3 regions of the Paenibacillus protaetiae genome follow, and region 1 is predicted to be linked to each of the others. Evidence: riboswitches for the same ligand, from Rfam matches in the RefSeq annotation. Region 1 holds a riboswitch; each other region holds the start of a gene.
What was found. Region 1 has a riboswitch for thiamine pyrophosphate ahead of ET464_RS03305 (ABC transporter substrate-binding protein). Riboswitches for the same ligand answer to the same signal wherever they lie in the genome.

Region 1 (5,244 bases):
CCCCTGCCTGATGCCGTTCCCGGATCCATTGCAGCAGCCGTTCGATTTCCGCTTCCGGCGGAACCGGCTGCTCAGGGTGATAGCCGTAAGCCGGATGCACTTGCTTCGGATAACGGCTTGCCAGCTCTCTTGTCTCCTGCGATGAAGCCAAATCCGTAGATACGGCTACGACCGTGCGTCCGCCCGCTTCTGCAAACCTCTCCAGCAGCAATTCCTTGTCTTCCCGGCTGTACTGTACAAAATGAATATGAGCATCCACAATCCATGACTGGCGGTTATTCTCCGGCACTTGCGGCACCCCTTCTCGTATTCGTATGATCTTGAAGCAGGTCATAAACCTTCTGTTTGTACGCATTAAACAATTCGTCCGTCCACAATGATTCTTTGCGCGGCCTTGCAAACGGCACCTCGAATTCGTCAAGCACGACTGCAGGCGAAGCCGACAGCACAATAACCCGGTCCGAGAGCAGCAGCGCTTCCTCAATGCTGTGCGTCACCAGCAGCACCGAGCGGCGGTTCTCCTCCCAGATCGACATCAGCCAGCGCTGCATGTTCAGCCGCGTCAGCGCATCCAGCGCGCCAAACGGTTCATCCAGCAGCATAAGCCGCTGCGGCGAAAGCAGCGCCCGCAAAAAAGATACGCGCTGCTGCATACCGCCGGACAGCACGCCGGGGTACGCCTCGGCATAGCTGCCGAGGCCAACTTTATCCAGCCATTCCAGCGCGGATTGCTCAGCATCGCTGCGCTTCATTCCGGCAATATGCAGCGCAAGCTCCACATTGTCCGCCACTGTCCGCCAAGGCAGCAAGGACGCCTGCTGCGGCATATACGATATATGGCCGCGTTTGCCGTTAATGAGCTGTCCGTTTACGCGGATTTCGCCTTCACTCGGAAGCTCAAGCCCGCCAATCATTTGAAACAACGTCGTTTTCCCGCTGCCGGAAGGTCCAACGATCGAGACGAACTCCCCCTCGTGGATATGCAGCGACAAGCCTCCGATGACTTCTTTTGCCGTTTGGCCTTTGCCGAACGTTTTATGTACCCGGGTAATGTCCAACACGGGCTGACGATCCGCTGCTCGCTTATTCACCGCCGCTCACTTCCTTTCTGAACCTGCTTCCAACGGACAAGCAGCCGCTCCGCCAGCGACACAAGCCCATACATCAGCAAGCTGAGAATTACAATAAGAAATACAGCAGCGAATACGCGTGCCGTCTGAAAGCCGTTGGAAGCGAGCAGCATAAAATAACCAAGCCCTTTTTGCGAGCCGATCCATTCTGCTACAACGGCGGTCAGCACGCTGTAGGAGGCAGCGATTTTCAGCCCGGAAAATAAATGGGACACTGCATTGGGCAGCTCCAGCCGCCAAAACAGCTGCCATCTGCTTGAACCGATCATTTCCATATAATTGCGGAGTTTAGGGTCAACGTCATTCAAACCCGCCAGCAACGCAACCGATACAGGGAAAAAACATACCAGCCACATCAAAATCAGCTTTGGCACAATGCCGTATCCAAACCATAACGTCAGCAACGGGCCAATCGCGATGATGGGCACGTTTTGCGACAGGACGAGCAGCGGGTAAATGCCGCTTTTGGCTCCGGGAACAAAATGAAGAAGCGCCGCAAGCAAAAAGCCTGCGCCCACTCCCCCTGCAAAACCCGGCAAAACGAGCTCTATCGTAGCCAGCATATGCTCGCTGAGCCTTGGCCATACTTCCGCGGCTGTTTCAATAATGCGCAGCGGAGACGGCAGCAGCCACTCTCCGGTGCCGGTTACGGTAACGGCGATTTGCCAAGCGGCCAATAGGACGAGTATGACTGCCGCAGGCGGCAGCCACTTTCGCCAGTTCATTTTATTGCCCATCCGGGTATTTCTCCAGCAATGTACCCATCGAAGCGCCATCCGTCGGATTGAACAAAATTTTCACCTGCGAAATAACAGAGGAACAGCCCTGGTCGGTCATCGCTTCATTCATCTGCTGAACGATCATAAGCAGCTTGTGAAGCTCGCCTTCCATCGTCGTCTCCAGCGGCGCGACACGATACGGGACGCCGGATGCTTTAATAATGTCGATGGCCCGGTCGACATATTCGTATTTGCTTGCGCCTTCAGGCGCATTCGGTAAAATTTGAATGCTGACTAATGCATTCGCCATAGTTTTGCATCTCCCTTTTTTCGGATCGTGATCGTTTAAGCTTCTGGCAAAAAGTCGTTCGTGAACGCTTTGTCCGCTTCCAGCTTGCTGTCCAGCAGCTTATGCTCGTACATCCAATCCGCGTAATTTTGCCACACGCTCAGTTTTTGCTCGCCCCAGCGCGGCGCATCGTCCTTGTATTTGTCAGCGAGCCACTTCTGGCTGGCGCGGACAAGGTCCGCGTTTAAGTCCGGTTCAGCTTTGATCAGCACTTCCGCCGCATCGTCCGGATGCTCAATCGCATAGTTGTATCCTTCGGAAGCCGCCTTGACAAACGCCTTGACAATGTCCGGCTTGCTCTTGATCATCGACTCGCTGGTAGCCAGCACCGGCGTATAATAATCCAGCTTATCGCTGTAATCCGTCAAATAAAGCATGTTCAGCTTCTCGCCGCGAAGCTCGGCTTCCACGCCTGTCCAAGCATAATAAATCCAGGCGAAATCGACATCCCGTTTAACCGCTGTAAAAAAGTCCGTATCGCCGATATTCAAAATTTTCACCTTGTTCACATCGGCATGTTTCTCCTGCATAAGCGAGGCAATGACCGCTTCCTCCACCGGAGCGCCCCAGCCGCCGTACGTTTTGCCTTCAAATTTTTCCGGCGAATCAATTCCTTTTGCCGCAGGGGACGCAAACCCCGACGTATTGTGCTGAATCACCGCCGCAATTGATACAAGCGGCACGCCTGCAATCCGGGCCATCGTAACCGACTCTTGGTAGCTGACGCCAAAATCAGCACTGCCGGAAGCGATCATTTTATCGGCGCCGTCCTGGCCGGGCTGCACAATTTCGACATCGAGCCCTTGCTCCTTAAAGAAACCTTTGTCACGGGCCACGTACAGGCCGGTATGGTTCGTATTCGGCGTCCAATCCAGCACAACCTTCACTTTAGTAAGCTTGGCGGAGTCTTCGCCCTGCCCCGCCTCTCCCTTTGTGCTGCCATTGGAACTGCAGCCCGCCAGCATTACGGCAACCGCTGCCGCAGCCGCTAAAAATTTAAACCCCCATGTTCGTTTACGCGTACTCATGTCTCTCTCCCTCTCCTAACGTACTGTTCGCCAATCTTCCAGCTGAACGGGGACCGTGCCCGTACTAGCTCACTCTGATTCATAGAATGGACGCATAGCGGATACGTATACACGGATGCATGCAAAAAAAAGCACCCTTCCGAACCGGAAGGATGCCGTTTATACGCTGCGTATCGCAAAAGCCGCAATTGCCGCATCTTTTCAGAGCAAATAAACGGATGCGTCAACACTTCCTCCGCTGGCATTATCCAGATCAGGTCTACGGTCGAAAACAGGATAGTTTTCCTCTCAGCCCGGTTCCCCGAGCTCCCGTTTGGCTATTTGATTGTATAAAATGAATTATACTGCCTTTACGGCTGATGTCAAACCTTTCTGCTGCCGGCGGGCTCTGTCTCTTAGCTCAGCTTCGCTCTCCAGCTGTTCAACAAGTCAAGCAGCGTCTGCTCCAAAGGGATTTCCGGCTTCCAGCCTGTTCGGGCATGAAATTTCTCATAGCCGGCATATACTGCGGCGGAATCGCTAGGCCGCAGCCGTAAAGGGTCTACCTGTATCTCAATGGACGCCTGGCTGAATGACAACAACATCGTAAGCATCTCATTGACCGAAAGCGCATGGCCGGAAGCGATATTATAAGCTTCTCCCGGTTCGCAGCAGTCCAGCGCGAGCTTATAGGCGCGCACCACATCCCGCACATCGAGAAAATCACGGACAGCCGACAGATTGCCGACATGCAAAATCGGCGGCTTCAGCCCTTTTTCAATTTCTGCAATTTGTTTGGCGAAGCTGGAAGTGACGACATTGTCGCTTCTGCCCGGTCCGGTATGATGAAAGGTGCGTACGATAACGGTATGCAGCCCGTATGTTTTATAATTTTGATAAGCCAGATGCTCTTGCGAAATTTTGCTTACTGCATACGGGTTTAACGGCCGGAACGGATTCGTTTCCTTAATCGGAAGCTCCTCCGGCTTCACATATCCGTATTGCTCGCTGGAACCGGCAATCAATATCCGGCACCCGGGATGGCAAATGCGTATGGCATCCAACAAATGAGCCTGACAGGCGATATTGTTATACAGCGTATCCAGGGAATGATCCCAAGAAGCCGTGACATTGCTGTCCGCCGCCAAATGATAAATATAGTCCGGTTTTGCATCCCGGATCGTATTAAAAACCGTTTCGCGGTCAAGCAGATCGCATGCGTACAGCTGGATGTGATGGAGGATCGGCTTCAGGTTATCCAGCCTGGTGGAGTGGCGGACGGTACCGGATACTTCGAATCCTTGCCGGATTAAATGACTGGCCAAATAGCTTCCTGCAAAACCGGCAATCCCCGTAATAAAAGCTTTCACGGCTTCTTCATCCCTCCATGGCCTGGTTCCGCAGCCGCCAGCAGCTGTTTAATATACTGCTCCTCCGACTTGTGGCACACCAGCAGTCCTTCATCCGTGGATACAATAATGACGTTATTGACGCCGATGACAAGCGTCTTCTTGCCCTCTGTAAAAATAATGTTGTTGCCGGCTTCCAATGTGTAAATATTGTCCGACATTAAATTGCCGTCGGCGTTCCGCTCGAATATGCGCTCCAGCGAAGTCCACGTGCCGACATCATCCCACATAAACCGGATCGGGATCATAAATAAAGCCGGTATTTTCTCCATAATGGCGTAATCAATTGAAAGCCGTGCAAGTGAAACATAAGCTTGCTGAAAGTTTGGATTATCGGCTTCGAAAATTTTCCACATCTCCGGCTGATAACATTCCATGTAATAAGCGATTGTAGACGGCTTCCATATAAATATGCCGCTGTTCCAATACATGCGCGGGTTCTCGATAAGCTCCAGCGCCTTTGCTTTGCTAGGTTTCTCAATAAAAGACGCCACCTCGCAAATATTGCGGCTGCCCGCCGCATAACCTTGCTTAACTTCAATATATCCATAGCCGGTCTCGGCTCTCGTCGGGACGATGCCAAACGTAACAACCGCTTTATCTTGGCGGGCAATAGCTTCCGCTTCCCGA
Region 2 (5,244 bases), 1.2 Mb from region 1:
TGCCGCCGATCGCCACAAACGGAATGCGGACTCGGTCGGCTACCTCGCGGACATACCCCACTGTTACCGGCGCGACGACATCCGTTTTCGTCTGGGTCGGGAATACCGGACCAACGCCGATGTAATCCGCACCTTGCGCCTCCGCCAGCAGCGCTTCCTCAATGGCATGCGTCGATATGCCGATCATTTTGCCGGGGGCAAGCCTTCTGGCTTCGCTGAGCGAGATATCGCCTTGGCCGAGATGGATGCCGTCCGCATCTGCTTCCAGCGCAATATCGATATAATCATTAACGATAAAAGTCACCCCGTACCGCCGGGTAAGCTCCCGCAGCGCAATCGCCTTCTGGAGCACCTCTGCGCGGCTGCTTGTTTTATCCCGAAGCTGGATAATGTCAGCGCCGCCTTGGATAGCCTCCTCCATGACCCGGATCAAATTACGGCCCGGATGAAATTGCTCGGCGGTTATGGCGTACAAACGAAAATCTTTCATCCTCTGTTCCTCCCCGTTTCTGATGCATGCGCTTTACGCGCCTCCATGCCTCGTTCTCATGCATGCGGCATGCCAGCCTCTACGCCTCATTCTGATGCGTGCGGCTTACACGCCTCTACGCCTCATTCTCATGCATGCGGCATGCACGCCTCAATGCCTCGTTCTCATGCGTGCGGCTTACACGCCTATGTATCTTGCGTAAAGCGTTTTGGCCCGGACCGGATCATCCGTTCCCTGCACAAGCACGCGGCCGTCCGGAAACAGCACAAGCCTTTCGCCTTCCGGCAGCTCTACCCGCAGCAGATACGGATTCAGCTCCGTCTTCACCGCCGCCGGCTTCAGCCGCTCCTGCCACTCCGAGAGCTGCAGCGCCTTGCGGCCTGTAATCTGCACCGTACTTCTGCCGCATAACGATACTGCTCCTTCCGCCTCCTGCTCCTGCAGAGCAGGGTACTGCTTCAGCCCGCAGCAAGGGCAATCCGCAGAAGGCTCGCCAAGCTTCATCTCAAAATGGCGGTTGCTCCATACATCAAACGTTACCAGCGTATTTCTTCTCGCTGAATGTGCCCCTATCAGCACTTTCATCGCTTCCACCGCCTGATACGATGCGACTATGTCCACGACCGGCGCAATGACCCCAATCGTATCGCAGGTTTGGCCGCCGCTGTCCGCAGTCTGGATAAAGCAGCGCAGGCACGGCGTTTCGCCTGGCACCAAGAGCGCGCTCATCCCCTGTGAGCTGACCGCCCCGCCGTAAACAAACGGAATCCCTTCGCGGAAGCAGGCATCGTTCAGCAGAAAACGCGTTTCGAAATTATCCGTGCCGTCCAAAACAAGATCAATGCCGTCCAGCAGCCGGCTGATATGCCGTGCCGTCACATCGGCTACAATGGCATCAATCCGGACATCCGAATTGATGCGCTGCAGCTTCCGCTGTGCGGCAATCGCCTTGGGCAGCCCTTGCGCGGCATCCTCCTCGTCGTACAGCATTTGCCTTTGCAGATTGCTTCGCTCTACAAAGTCGCGGTCGACAATTCGCACGAGCCCTACGCCGGCGCGGACAAGATGATTCGCCAGCACCGTGCCGAGCGCCCCCATCCCGACGATGCACACCGCACTGGCCGCAAGCTTCGCCTGCCCTTCCGGCCCGATCGGGGCAAATCGCATTTGCCGCGAATACCGCTCATCCGGCTGGGCTCCATTTGCTTCATTTGCCTCACCCGCACCGCCAAATTCCCGTATGCTCAAACCGGCCACTCCTCCCGATCGTACGCTTTATCCCAAAATAAATATTCCAGCTTCGACGCCATCACAAAGTGCTCCTCCAGCTTAAGCAGTGCCTGCTCCGGCAGGCCTTCAGCCAGCTCATCCATCAGGCCGATGCACCAATCGGTCAGCTCGCCGAACTCGCTGGAGCTGTACATCTCCACCCACTCGCGGTACAGCGGATGCTCCATTGCAGCAGAACCGGCAGCAAGCTTCAGCCCGATTTCGCGGTAGCTCCACATACAGGGTAATATGACGGCAACGATCTCAGCTAATGTGCCTTGCGCCGCCACCTGCAGCATATACCCGGTATACGCCGTTGTAGCGGGAGAAGGCGGCGTATGGTCCAGCTCTTCGCGGCTGATGCCAAACTTCGCCGCATAGCCCCGGTGCAGCCCCATCTCCACATGCAAAATCGAATAGCTGAGTTCAGCAAACTTTGCCATCCTGTCCGGATCGGAAGCCTTAATGCTGCCGTAAGCGTACATTCTCGCGTAATCCAATAAATAAAGGTAATCCTGCTTCAAGTAAAAAATAAACCGCCCCGGATCTAGCGTTCCGGCGCCAAGCTCCTCCACAAACGGATGGTTGAGGCTGCGCACCCACCATTCTTCCGCCGCCGTGTACAGCCGGCTGCTAAATCTCGGTGTCTGTTTTGCCGCTTCCAGGTTTCCCATTGTTTCTCCTCCTCAGCTTTGACCGCCAGGCAAAAAATGACGAAACATATCCGCAAGGCCGCAGCCGCTCCGCGCAAATAAAAAAAGCCATTCGAGAATACACGAATGGCTTTTGCGCATGCAAAATTCGATATGTTCTCTACGCCAGCATTACCTGGTTCAGATTAACGGTCAGGCAAACTAGTTGCCAATCTCAGCCGGACTTCATCCAGCACCCGTAATTTTTCAGTTCATGTTACTTATTACCACTTTACTATACTCAATAGGAGCAGTTCGAGCAACCTTTTATTTAACAGCCGTATTGCCGATTTCTGCTTCTTCGTCTTCATACCAGGGGTTCAGGTGCACGAGCACCTCTTCCACATCGTCGTGCCGCTCCATAATAACCGACTTGATTTTTTTGGACACGTCATGGCCTTCCTGGATGTTCAGTTCGGCAGGAATGCCGACACGCACATCAATGATGATATAGTGGCCATGCTCCCTTGCGCGGATCAAATCAATCCGTTTCACTTCCGGCACGCTGATGACCAGCTCTTCATATTCGCTTATTTTCTCCGGGGATACCATCCGGTCCATCAAAATATCAACCGCTTCACGGCCCATATCGTTGGACAGCTTCAAAATCAAAAGCGCAACGATCAGCCCTGCGACCGGATCGCCGTATTGCAGCCATACGATGCCGTAATGGTCGCCAATCAGTGCCGCCCCGATACCGGCAACCGCTGCGAGCGATGCGTATACATCAGCCAAGTGGTCATAGGCGGTGGCCAGCAAACTTTTGCTGTTGGTCGATTTGCTTACCTGCATGCAATAGTAATACAGCCAAATTTTCCATACCAATGATACGGCTGCCGCTATTAAAGCGAGCAAGCTTGCTTCCGCCGCCGGATGGAAGAAGGCTTCCACGGAATGATATCCGATAAATAATGCCGCTACAAGCATAATGATAGCTACAATTGCCGAACCAATTACTTCGGCTTTGCCGTGCCCGTACGGATGGTCCCAATCTCTTGGTTTTTTCGCAATAATGGTTGCGCTTAACGCCGCTATTGAAGCAATAACGTCGCCCGCATTATGAATGCCGTCGGCAATGAGCACCTGGCTGCCTGCGAGAACGCCTACAACGATTTTAATGACCGTAAGAAACAAGTTACTGATTAAGCTGATCGTGATCGCTGCCGCGCTGGACGGCTTGCTAGTCTGACTCATTTATTTCTCCTTTTACCCGTTTGCGTATGCGCCATTTAACTGCTGCTCTGGCGCGTTACAGCCGCTTGTACTTTTTTTCAACTGAATCATTATACAAAGCCGATACGGTGTGGGTCTAGAGAAACAGTGTTGCTGTGTGCAAGCACTTTTACGGCAAGGCAACAGACTTTAACGGTGCAAAAACAGTTGCCCTTGTCCAAAAGTAAGCATATGGTAAACAATTGTGCGCCTCGGACATCCATGCTGTCATTATTTTATTTGCTTCATCTTGTTATTGCGTTTGGCTCGGACGTGATTGTACTATAGATCATGCATAGGAAAAAAATGGAATTGTGGGAGGTTATTTTTTGTCTATTATCAACGTTCTGGATCAAGGGTATGTAAGGCTGGTTAATCATATGGGATCGGATCTTACCGTCGTGAATGCCGCTCGGGTGTCATATGCAAAGCAGTCCGAGGAGCTGTCCGAACGGGACATCCGACTAATTCAATTTCTCGCGCGGGAAGGGCATACGTCGCCATTCCGCCACGCTATCGCACAATTTGAAATTTACGCACCTCTGATGGTAGCGAGACAATGGTGGAAATATGTCGTTGGCGCCGCTCATTATGAAGGTACAGGCGATAGCCTGGAGGCATGGAATGAATCAAGCCGGCGGTATATTACCGAAGAGCCGGCATTTTATATTCCGCAAGCAGGTGAATGGAGAGCAAAGCCCGAGAGCTCGAAGCAAGGCAGCGGGGAGCCGATCGCCTGGGAACTCGGCGAGAAGCATACGGAAGCGCTTATGGCCTATGTGGAGCTAGGTATAGCCAACTACGAAGCCGCTTTGCAGGATGGGATTTGCGCCGAGCAGGCCCGGTTATTTCTTCCGTCCTACGGGATGTATGTGCGATGGTATTGGACAGCCTCCGTCCAATCAGTGGCCCACTTTTTATCCCAACGGCTGGAGCATGACGCCCAAAAAGAAATTCAGCTTTACGCGAAGGCTGTACTTGAACTCATTAAACCGTTATTCCCGGTTTCGCTGGAACAGCTTGTGGCGGAAAGCCATCTGGTGCCGCAATCCCATTAGCATCACGGCGACACCTATCATTTACGTCTGAAATAGTACTAATTTACCTGCATGTTATTATCTGAAAATAAGGCTATGTAAATCTTAACGAACAGCTATCTAAGCTCAAACCGTTCAACCCATTGCTTCCAAAAGGCTTGCAGATCAAACCGTTCCGGCCGGTCAAAATACGTCCCCGACAGCTCCAGCTCCTCTATACGCGACAGCCGGAACGCCTGTACTTTCTCTTCCGTCTCCCCGATCAAAAACCAGATGCCGCCTTTGGCGACCAGCCCGTAAGGCTTAAGCTCAAACGTTCCGCCCACCCCGCTTCTCGATGTGTACGCCATCGTTACCGCACGCTGCTCCCAGATCGCTTGCTGCGCCAGCTTTAGGTTGGGCGCTTCCTTATCGCCTTCCCGCCATGAATCCGTATCCAAATGGATACGTTCCTGCAGCCACGCCGCCGCCTTACGCTCCTGCTCCGGCAGCGCCAGCATCAGCTTCTGCAGCGCTGAACGGAATGCTCCGCCTATGCCAAGCT
Region 3 (5,244 bases), 1.7 Mb from region 1:
CCGATTTGGAAGCAAGCGTATCGTCGCTTGCCGTAAATACAAGCTCATAATAATCCGGCACGCCGTATTTGGCCGGGTCCAGGTCGGCTACCGGATGGCCCTCTTTGGCCAGCAGCAGCTTCTCGTGGTTAATGAATCCGCCGATAATGGCATCCGTCTGTTTGGTCGCGATGGCCGGGATCAGATCAAAACCAACATCAACCAGCTTCACCTTGTCGGGGTTGCCGCCGTCGGTTTGAACCATCGTGCGGATGACGGCTTCCTCCAGCGGAATGGAGGAATAGCCCAACGTCTTGCCCTCCAGGTCTTTAGGGGACTGGATCGGTCCGCCTTCCGGCACAAACAGGTGGTTCAGCGTATGCCGGACAACGGCGCCAACCGACTTGACCGGAATGCCTTCGCCGCGTGCCATGAGCACCTGCGGTTCGTAGCTGAGCGCCAGATCGACTTTGCCGGCAGCCGCCAGCTTCAGCGCATCATTCGTATCGGCAGGCATCTGGATTTGCACGTCCAGCCCTTCGTCTGCAAAATAACCCAGCTCCTGCGCGGCGTACAGGAAGGAGTGGACAGCGTTAGGGTACCAGTCCAGCATGATGGTCAGCTTGTCTTTTGGTTTCGGCTGCTCCCCGGCAGAAGTGGAGCCAGCCCCCGCGGTGCTGCCGTTGTTTGTGCCGCAAGCCCCGAGGATAAGCATACATGCAAGCAATAAAAGCAGGGTTGGTCCGGTTCGGTAAAAATAAGATTTTATCATTTCATTCATAACCCCTTTTCTGTAAAATAAGCCGCTCGAGCGCCGCAACCGCGGCAAATAAAACAATGCCCAGCAGCGACAGCAGCAGGATAGCCGCAAACATGGAATCGGTGTGGAGGCTGCCCGACATCCGCTTGCTGAAGTAGCCCAGCCCTTCGGTGCCGCCAAGCCACTCGCCGATCGTAGCCCCTACGACGCAATACACGATCGCCAGCTTTAAGCCGGAGAAGTAAGCGGGAAGAGCAAGCGGGACGCTGACTTTGCGGAATATTTCCGCGCGGGTCGCGCCCATCGTCAGCAGCAGCTCCGCGTATCCGTTGTTTTTGCGCGACAGGCCGTCGTACGTGCTGACGACAACCGGGAAGAAGGCGGTCAAAAAAACGATCGCCGCTTTGGCCCATATGGTGTAGCCCAGCCACATGATGAGCACGGGCGACAGCGCAATAAGCGGAATCGTCTGGCTGATGACGATAAACGGGTACAGCGCTTTGGCCAGCAGACGGGACGTATGCATCAGTACGCCCAATACCGTGCCGATGGCAACGGAAACGGCGAACCCTAAGCCGGCTTCCCGCAGCGTTGCAGGCAGATGCTTCCCCAGCAGCAGGGAACGGTCATCCGCCAGCGCCTGGCCGACGGAAGTAGGCGCGGGTAAAATAAACGAAGGGACCCAGCCGAGGCGGGCCGCCATTTCCCAGGCAGCAAGCAATGCGGCGAGCAGCAGCAGAAACAGGCCGTAATTTTCCGCCCATCTATGAAAAAATCGCTTGTTCATCCAGCATCCGCTCCAATTGTTGTCTCATCTCCATAAACTTGGGCTCATAGATCATCCGGTAATCCCGCGGCCGAGGCAGTCCGATCTTCACTTCGGCTGCGCCTCCGGGATGATCGCCGCCCAGCACGTAAATCCGGTCGCTGAGCAGCAGCGCTTCCTCCAAATCATGCGTAATAAACAGCACGGTCTGGTTCATGCCGCCCCATAGCTCCAGCAGCCAGCGGTGCATGCCGCGTTTGGTCATCGCATCCAGCGCGCCAAACGGCTCATCCAGCAGCAGCAGCTCATGGCCGCAGGCCAGCGTCCGCGCCAAAGCGGCGCGCTGCTTCATGCCGCCGGACAGTTCCCGGGGATAAGCGGCTTCTACGCCGGCTAGCCCAAAGCTTGCGAGCACACCGCGAACTTGCTGCTTCATTGGCTCACGGTCGCGTTTTTTTCGGCCGGCCAGCTCCATGGGCAGCAGGCAGTTGTCCAGCACCGTCCGCCATGGCAGCAGCAGGTCGTTTTGCGGCATGTAAGCGACCTGGCCAAGCCGGTTGTGAACCGGCTTGCCGTTTAGCCGGATTATGCCGCCGTCCTGCTGAAGCAGTCCGGCAATCAGCTTAAACAGCGTGCTTTTGCCGGAGCCGCTTGCACCAATTAACGAAACAAACTCGCCCGCGTCCGCATGCAGGTTTACATCGCGGAGCAAATACCGGCTTTCCGCCCCGCGTCCGGCATAGCGGAAGTCCAGCTGTTCGATTTCCAGCGTTGTGTCTGCCACTTCTCGTGTACCTCCAAGTCAAAAAAATAAAAACGGCCCGTTCTTTTCCGCAAAAGGAAAGGAACGGGCCGTTTGAAATAAACCGTCGCAAATGACGGCCTAACCAGGCATGCTCACTCCACTTCCCTTCGCTGGTATAATCCAGATCAGGTTCCAAGGGTTCGGAACGCAAGCGCTCCATCTCAGCCGTTAGACACCCCTAGTGAATCAGTCGATATGAACTTTTTGGAAAAACATCAAGCATCGCGAATACTTGTTCAGCTTTTACACTATAACACATTCACGCGCGGAGGGCGAGCGGGTTTGTATCCTCGGCATGCCGTTCATTGCGAAACATGCGCAATCGCACTACAATAAAGCAAGTAAACAATTGGCAGCATGAAGGAGATTGCGGATTATGAAAAAAATCAGCTTCATTCAACCGGATATGGAAGGCTGGCTGCAAAAGTTTCATTTTGATGTGCCGATCAAGGTTCGTTATTGTGAGACGGATATGCTGGGCCATGTGAATAATGTCAGCTATTTTATGTATTTTGAGCAAGGAAGAATCGATTATTTTGAGAATCTGGATTTGACGGATGCACTGTTCGGGAAGGAAAGGGTATCGGTGGTCGCGGACCTGGAATGCCAATACTTGGCGCAGGTGTATTTAAAAGATCCGCTGCGCCTGCATGTGCGTGCGGCTCGCCTTGGCCGGTCCTCGATCGACATTCATTACGCGCTTGCCGCAAACGGCGAACTGAAAGCGGCTGGCCGCGGCACTATCGTGCTGATTGATACAGGCACTGGCAAAAGCACGCCAATCCCCGACACCGCCCGCGAGCGGATTGCGGCATTTGAAGGCGGCAGCCTGGAGCAATAGCTTGTCCGCGCCGCCAGTGCGGAGCCATAGTGCCCATTGATCCGGGCGGCTGTTTGCTGCGCCGGAGAAGACATAGGCCGCTGCCATGCCGGCATTAGCGGCATGGCGATTGGCGCAGCATCGCACCTGTTACCAGCGCCCGGGCTGGACGGTGTAAATTCAGCGCTAGCTGCATTTGCGGCAAGCGCAGCCGGAGCGGAAGGGCTGCAGGCTTACTGCACTTTTGTTTCCAGGCGGTAGTCGTCGATTTTTTCGCCGTCTTCCCAAATTTCAACAAACAGCGCGTCGCAAGGTTCGAAATCTTCGGGCTTCAAGGACAGCGCTTTTTCTTCATCCGTACCGACATATACATTATCCATTCCATCTTCATGGAAGGAAAGAATGACGTAAATTTTCATCACAACTTTCTCCTGTCGTTCGATATTGGTTAGAACTATATTATACGTAAATCGGCGGCCGGTTGCTACGCGAAGAAACCCGGCCAATTATCCCGTACCAGCGATACCGGATCAAAGCGGAATACAGCTGCACAATGAATTAATGACTTGGAGTGAAAACAGCATGTTTGATCCTACTGTGTTTGACAATTTGAAAGTGGCGTTCGAGAACGCCGTTTACGATCTGGATAATCTGGACGGCAAGGTGCTTGCGACCGGCAGAAGCGATCTGCTGGAGATGGCCGTCATGTCGAGGCGTTTTGCAATTGCTTTCCGGCTGACGGAAGGAGGCGGGAACGCTGTGGCGGAAATCGTGCTGGATGCATCGCTGAAGGAGCTTGCCGCTGAAATATTGGAGCAGGAGGGGGCTAGTCCAGGCTGCGTTCTCCGCGTCGTGTTCCATCTGGAGCTGGAGGAAACCGAACAGGCTTGCCGTACGATTGATCAAATATTGAAGGAAATATGGAATCCGGCGCTGCCGCCTGTTCAGACGATCAGCTATGAGTACGGGCACGAGCCGCCGGTTTACCGCAATGCGGCGGAAATCCGGTTTAACCGGACGATTAATGAAGAGCAGATGGAGGACGTCGGGCGTCTGGTCGATTATGCGGTTGAGACGCTTGAGCGGCTGCAGGCCCAAGGCTGGTAAGCCCGTGCGGAACATGCGGCAAAAGGTAATGCAGAAGATGTTTTTTTTACAATGCTAGCCAAGGAGCGGCAAGCTTGGCTGAAAACCGCTTTATCGCAGCAGTTTCCTGAGGGCTGCGAGTGGCTTGAGGCGTTTACATAGCCGTCAGGCCTGCTGCCGGCCTTCGCATAACAACAAAACAAGCGGCAGACCGGGATGTCCCGTGCTGCCGCTTGTTTATAGCTCAGGGCTGAAATTCAGCTCCGCTATTATTCGCCCCGCATCCCAAATGCATGGGCAATCAGCTCGTAAGAGCGGATGCGCGCCTCCGGATCGTGGATCGGGCTGTTGATCAAAATTTCGCCTACGTTATACTCTTCGCCCATGCGCAGCAGCTGTTCCTTCACCTGCTCGGGCGTGCCGATGATGCGCCGCTGGCGGATTTGCTGAATATGGAGCCGGTCCATTTCCGTATACGGGTAATCCGTTGCCGTTTGGACGGAGGGCATATAGGGCATTTCAAGCCCGGTGCGGATGCCGAGGAACAACAGGTCCGCGCTTCTGGCAAGGCGGTCCGCTTCTTCTTCCGTTTCGGCGCAAATCGCCAGCGTTGCAATCATGGAACGCGGCTTATCCTCCAGCACGTGATTGGGTTCAAAATGATTATTGTAATAGTGGGTTGCTTCCTGCCCGCCAGGAGTCCCGAAAAACTCCGCAAACGCGTAGTTAGTGCCCAGCATAGCGGCAATTCGTGCGCCTTCGCCGCTCGAGCCGAGCAGCCAAATTTCCGGAGCGGTTGGCACCACCGGCGAAGCAACCAGCTTCTCGAACTGGTGGCCGGGAGGCATCGCATCGTGCAAATAACCAATCAGGTCCAGCACCTGCTGCGGAAATTTATTCACATCGACGTATTTATCCTGCTGCAGCGCTCTTGTTGCCAGCGGCATGCCGCCCGGCGCGCGGCCGAGGCCAAGGTCGATGCGGCCCGGATGCAGCGCTTCAAGCAGCCGGAAGTTCTCCGCCACCTT

Region 2: another riboswitch for thiamine pyrophosphate. It lies ahead of tenA (thiaminase II); the one in region 1 lies ahead of ET464_RS03305 (ABC transporter substrate-binding protein).
Region 3: another riboswitch for thiamine pyrophosphate. It lies ahead of ET464_RS11580 (ABC transporter ATP-binding protein); the one in region 1 lies ahead of ET464_RS03305 (ABC transporter substrate-binding protein).

The regions. Positions count from the first base shown of each region.
Region 1 is NZ_CP035492.1:769,339-774,582, reverse strand. Features, by position in the region: gene ET464_RS03325 (TatD family hydrolase) at 1-289, opposite strand, end outside; gene ET464_RS03320 (ABC transporter ATP-binding protein) at 276-1,091, opposite strand; gene ET464_RS03315 (ABC transporter permease) at 1,088-1,867, opposite strand; gene ET464_RS03310 (thiamine-binding protein) at 1,857-2,159, opposite strand; gene ET464_RS03305 (ABC transporter substrate-binding protein) at 2,195-3,226, opposite strand; TPP riboswitch at 3,440-3,549, opposite strand; gene ET464_RS03300 (GDP-mannose 4,6-dehydratase) at 3,622-4,575, opposite strand; gene ET464_RS03295 (mannose-1-phosphate guanylyltransferase) at 4,572-5,244, opposite strand, start outside.
Region 2 is NZ_CP035492.1:1,945,430-1,950,673, forward strand. Features, by position in the region: gene thiE (thiamine phosphate synthase) at 1-490, opposite strand, end outside; gene ET464_RS08945 (ThiF family adenylyltransferase) at 668-1,657, opposite strand; gene tenA (thiaminase II) at 1,735-2,433, opposite strand; TPP riboswitch at 2,552-2,662, opposite strand; gene ET464_RS08955 (cation diffusion facilitator family transporter) at 2,719-3,645, opposite strand; gene thyX (FAD-dependent thymidylate synthase) at 4,044-4,721, shown strand; gene ET464_RS08965 (helix-turn-helix transcriptional regulator) at 4,817-5,244, opposite strand, start outside.
Region 3 is NZ_CP035492.1:2,484,128-2,489,371, reverse strand. Features, by position in the region: gene ET464_RS11590 (ABC transporter substrate-binding protein) at 1-751, opposite strand, end outside; gene ET464_RS11585 (ABC transporter permease) at 753-1,526, opposite strand; gene ET464_RS11580 (ABC transporter ATP-binding protein) at 1,504-2,289, opposite strand; TPP riboswitch at 2,396-2,500, opposite strand; gene ET464_RS11575 (acyl-CoA thioesterase) at 2,687-3,151, shown strand; gene ET464_RS11570 (hypothetical protein) at 3,364-3,549, opposite strand; gene ET464_RS11565 (hypothetical protein) at 3,713-4,237, shown strand; gene ET464_RS11560 (LLM class flavin-dependent oxidoreductase) at 4,486-5,244, opposite strand, start outside.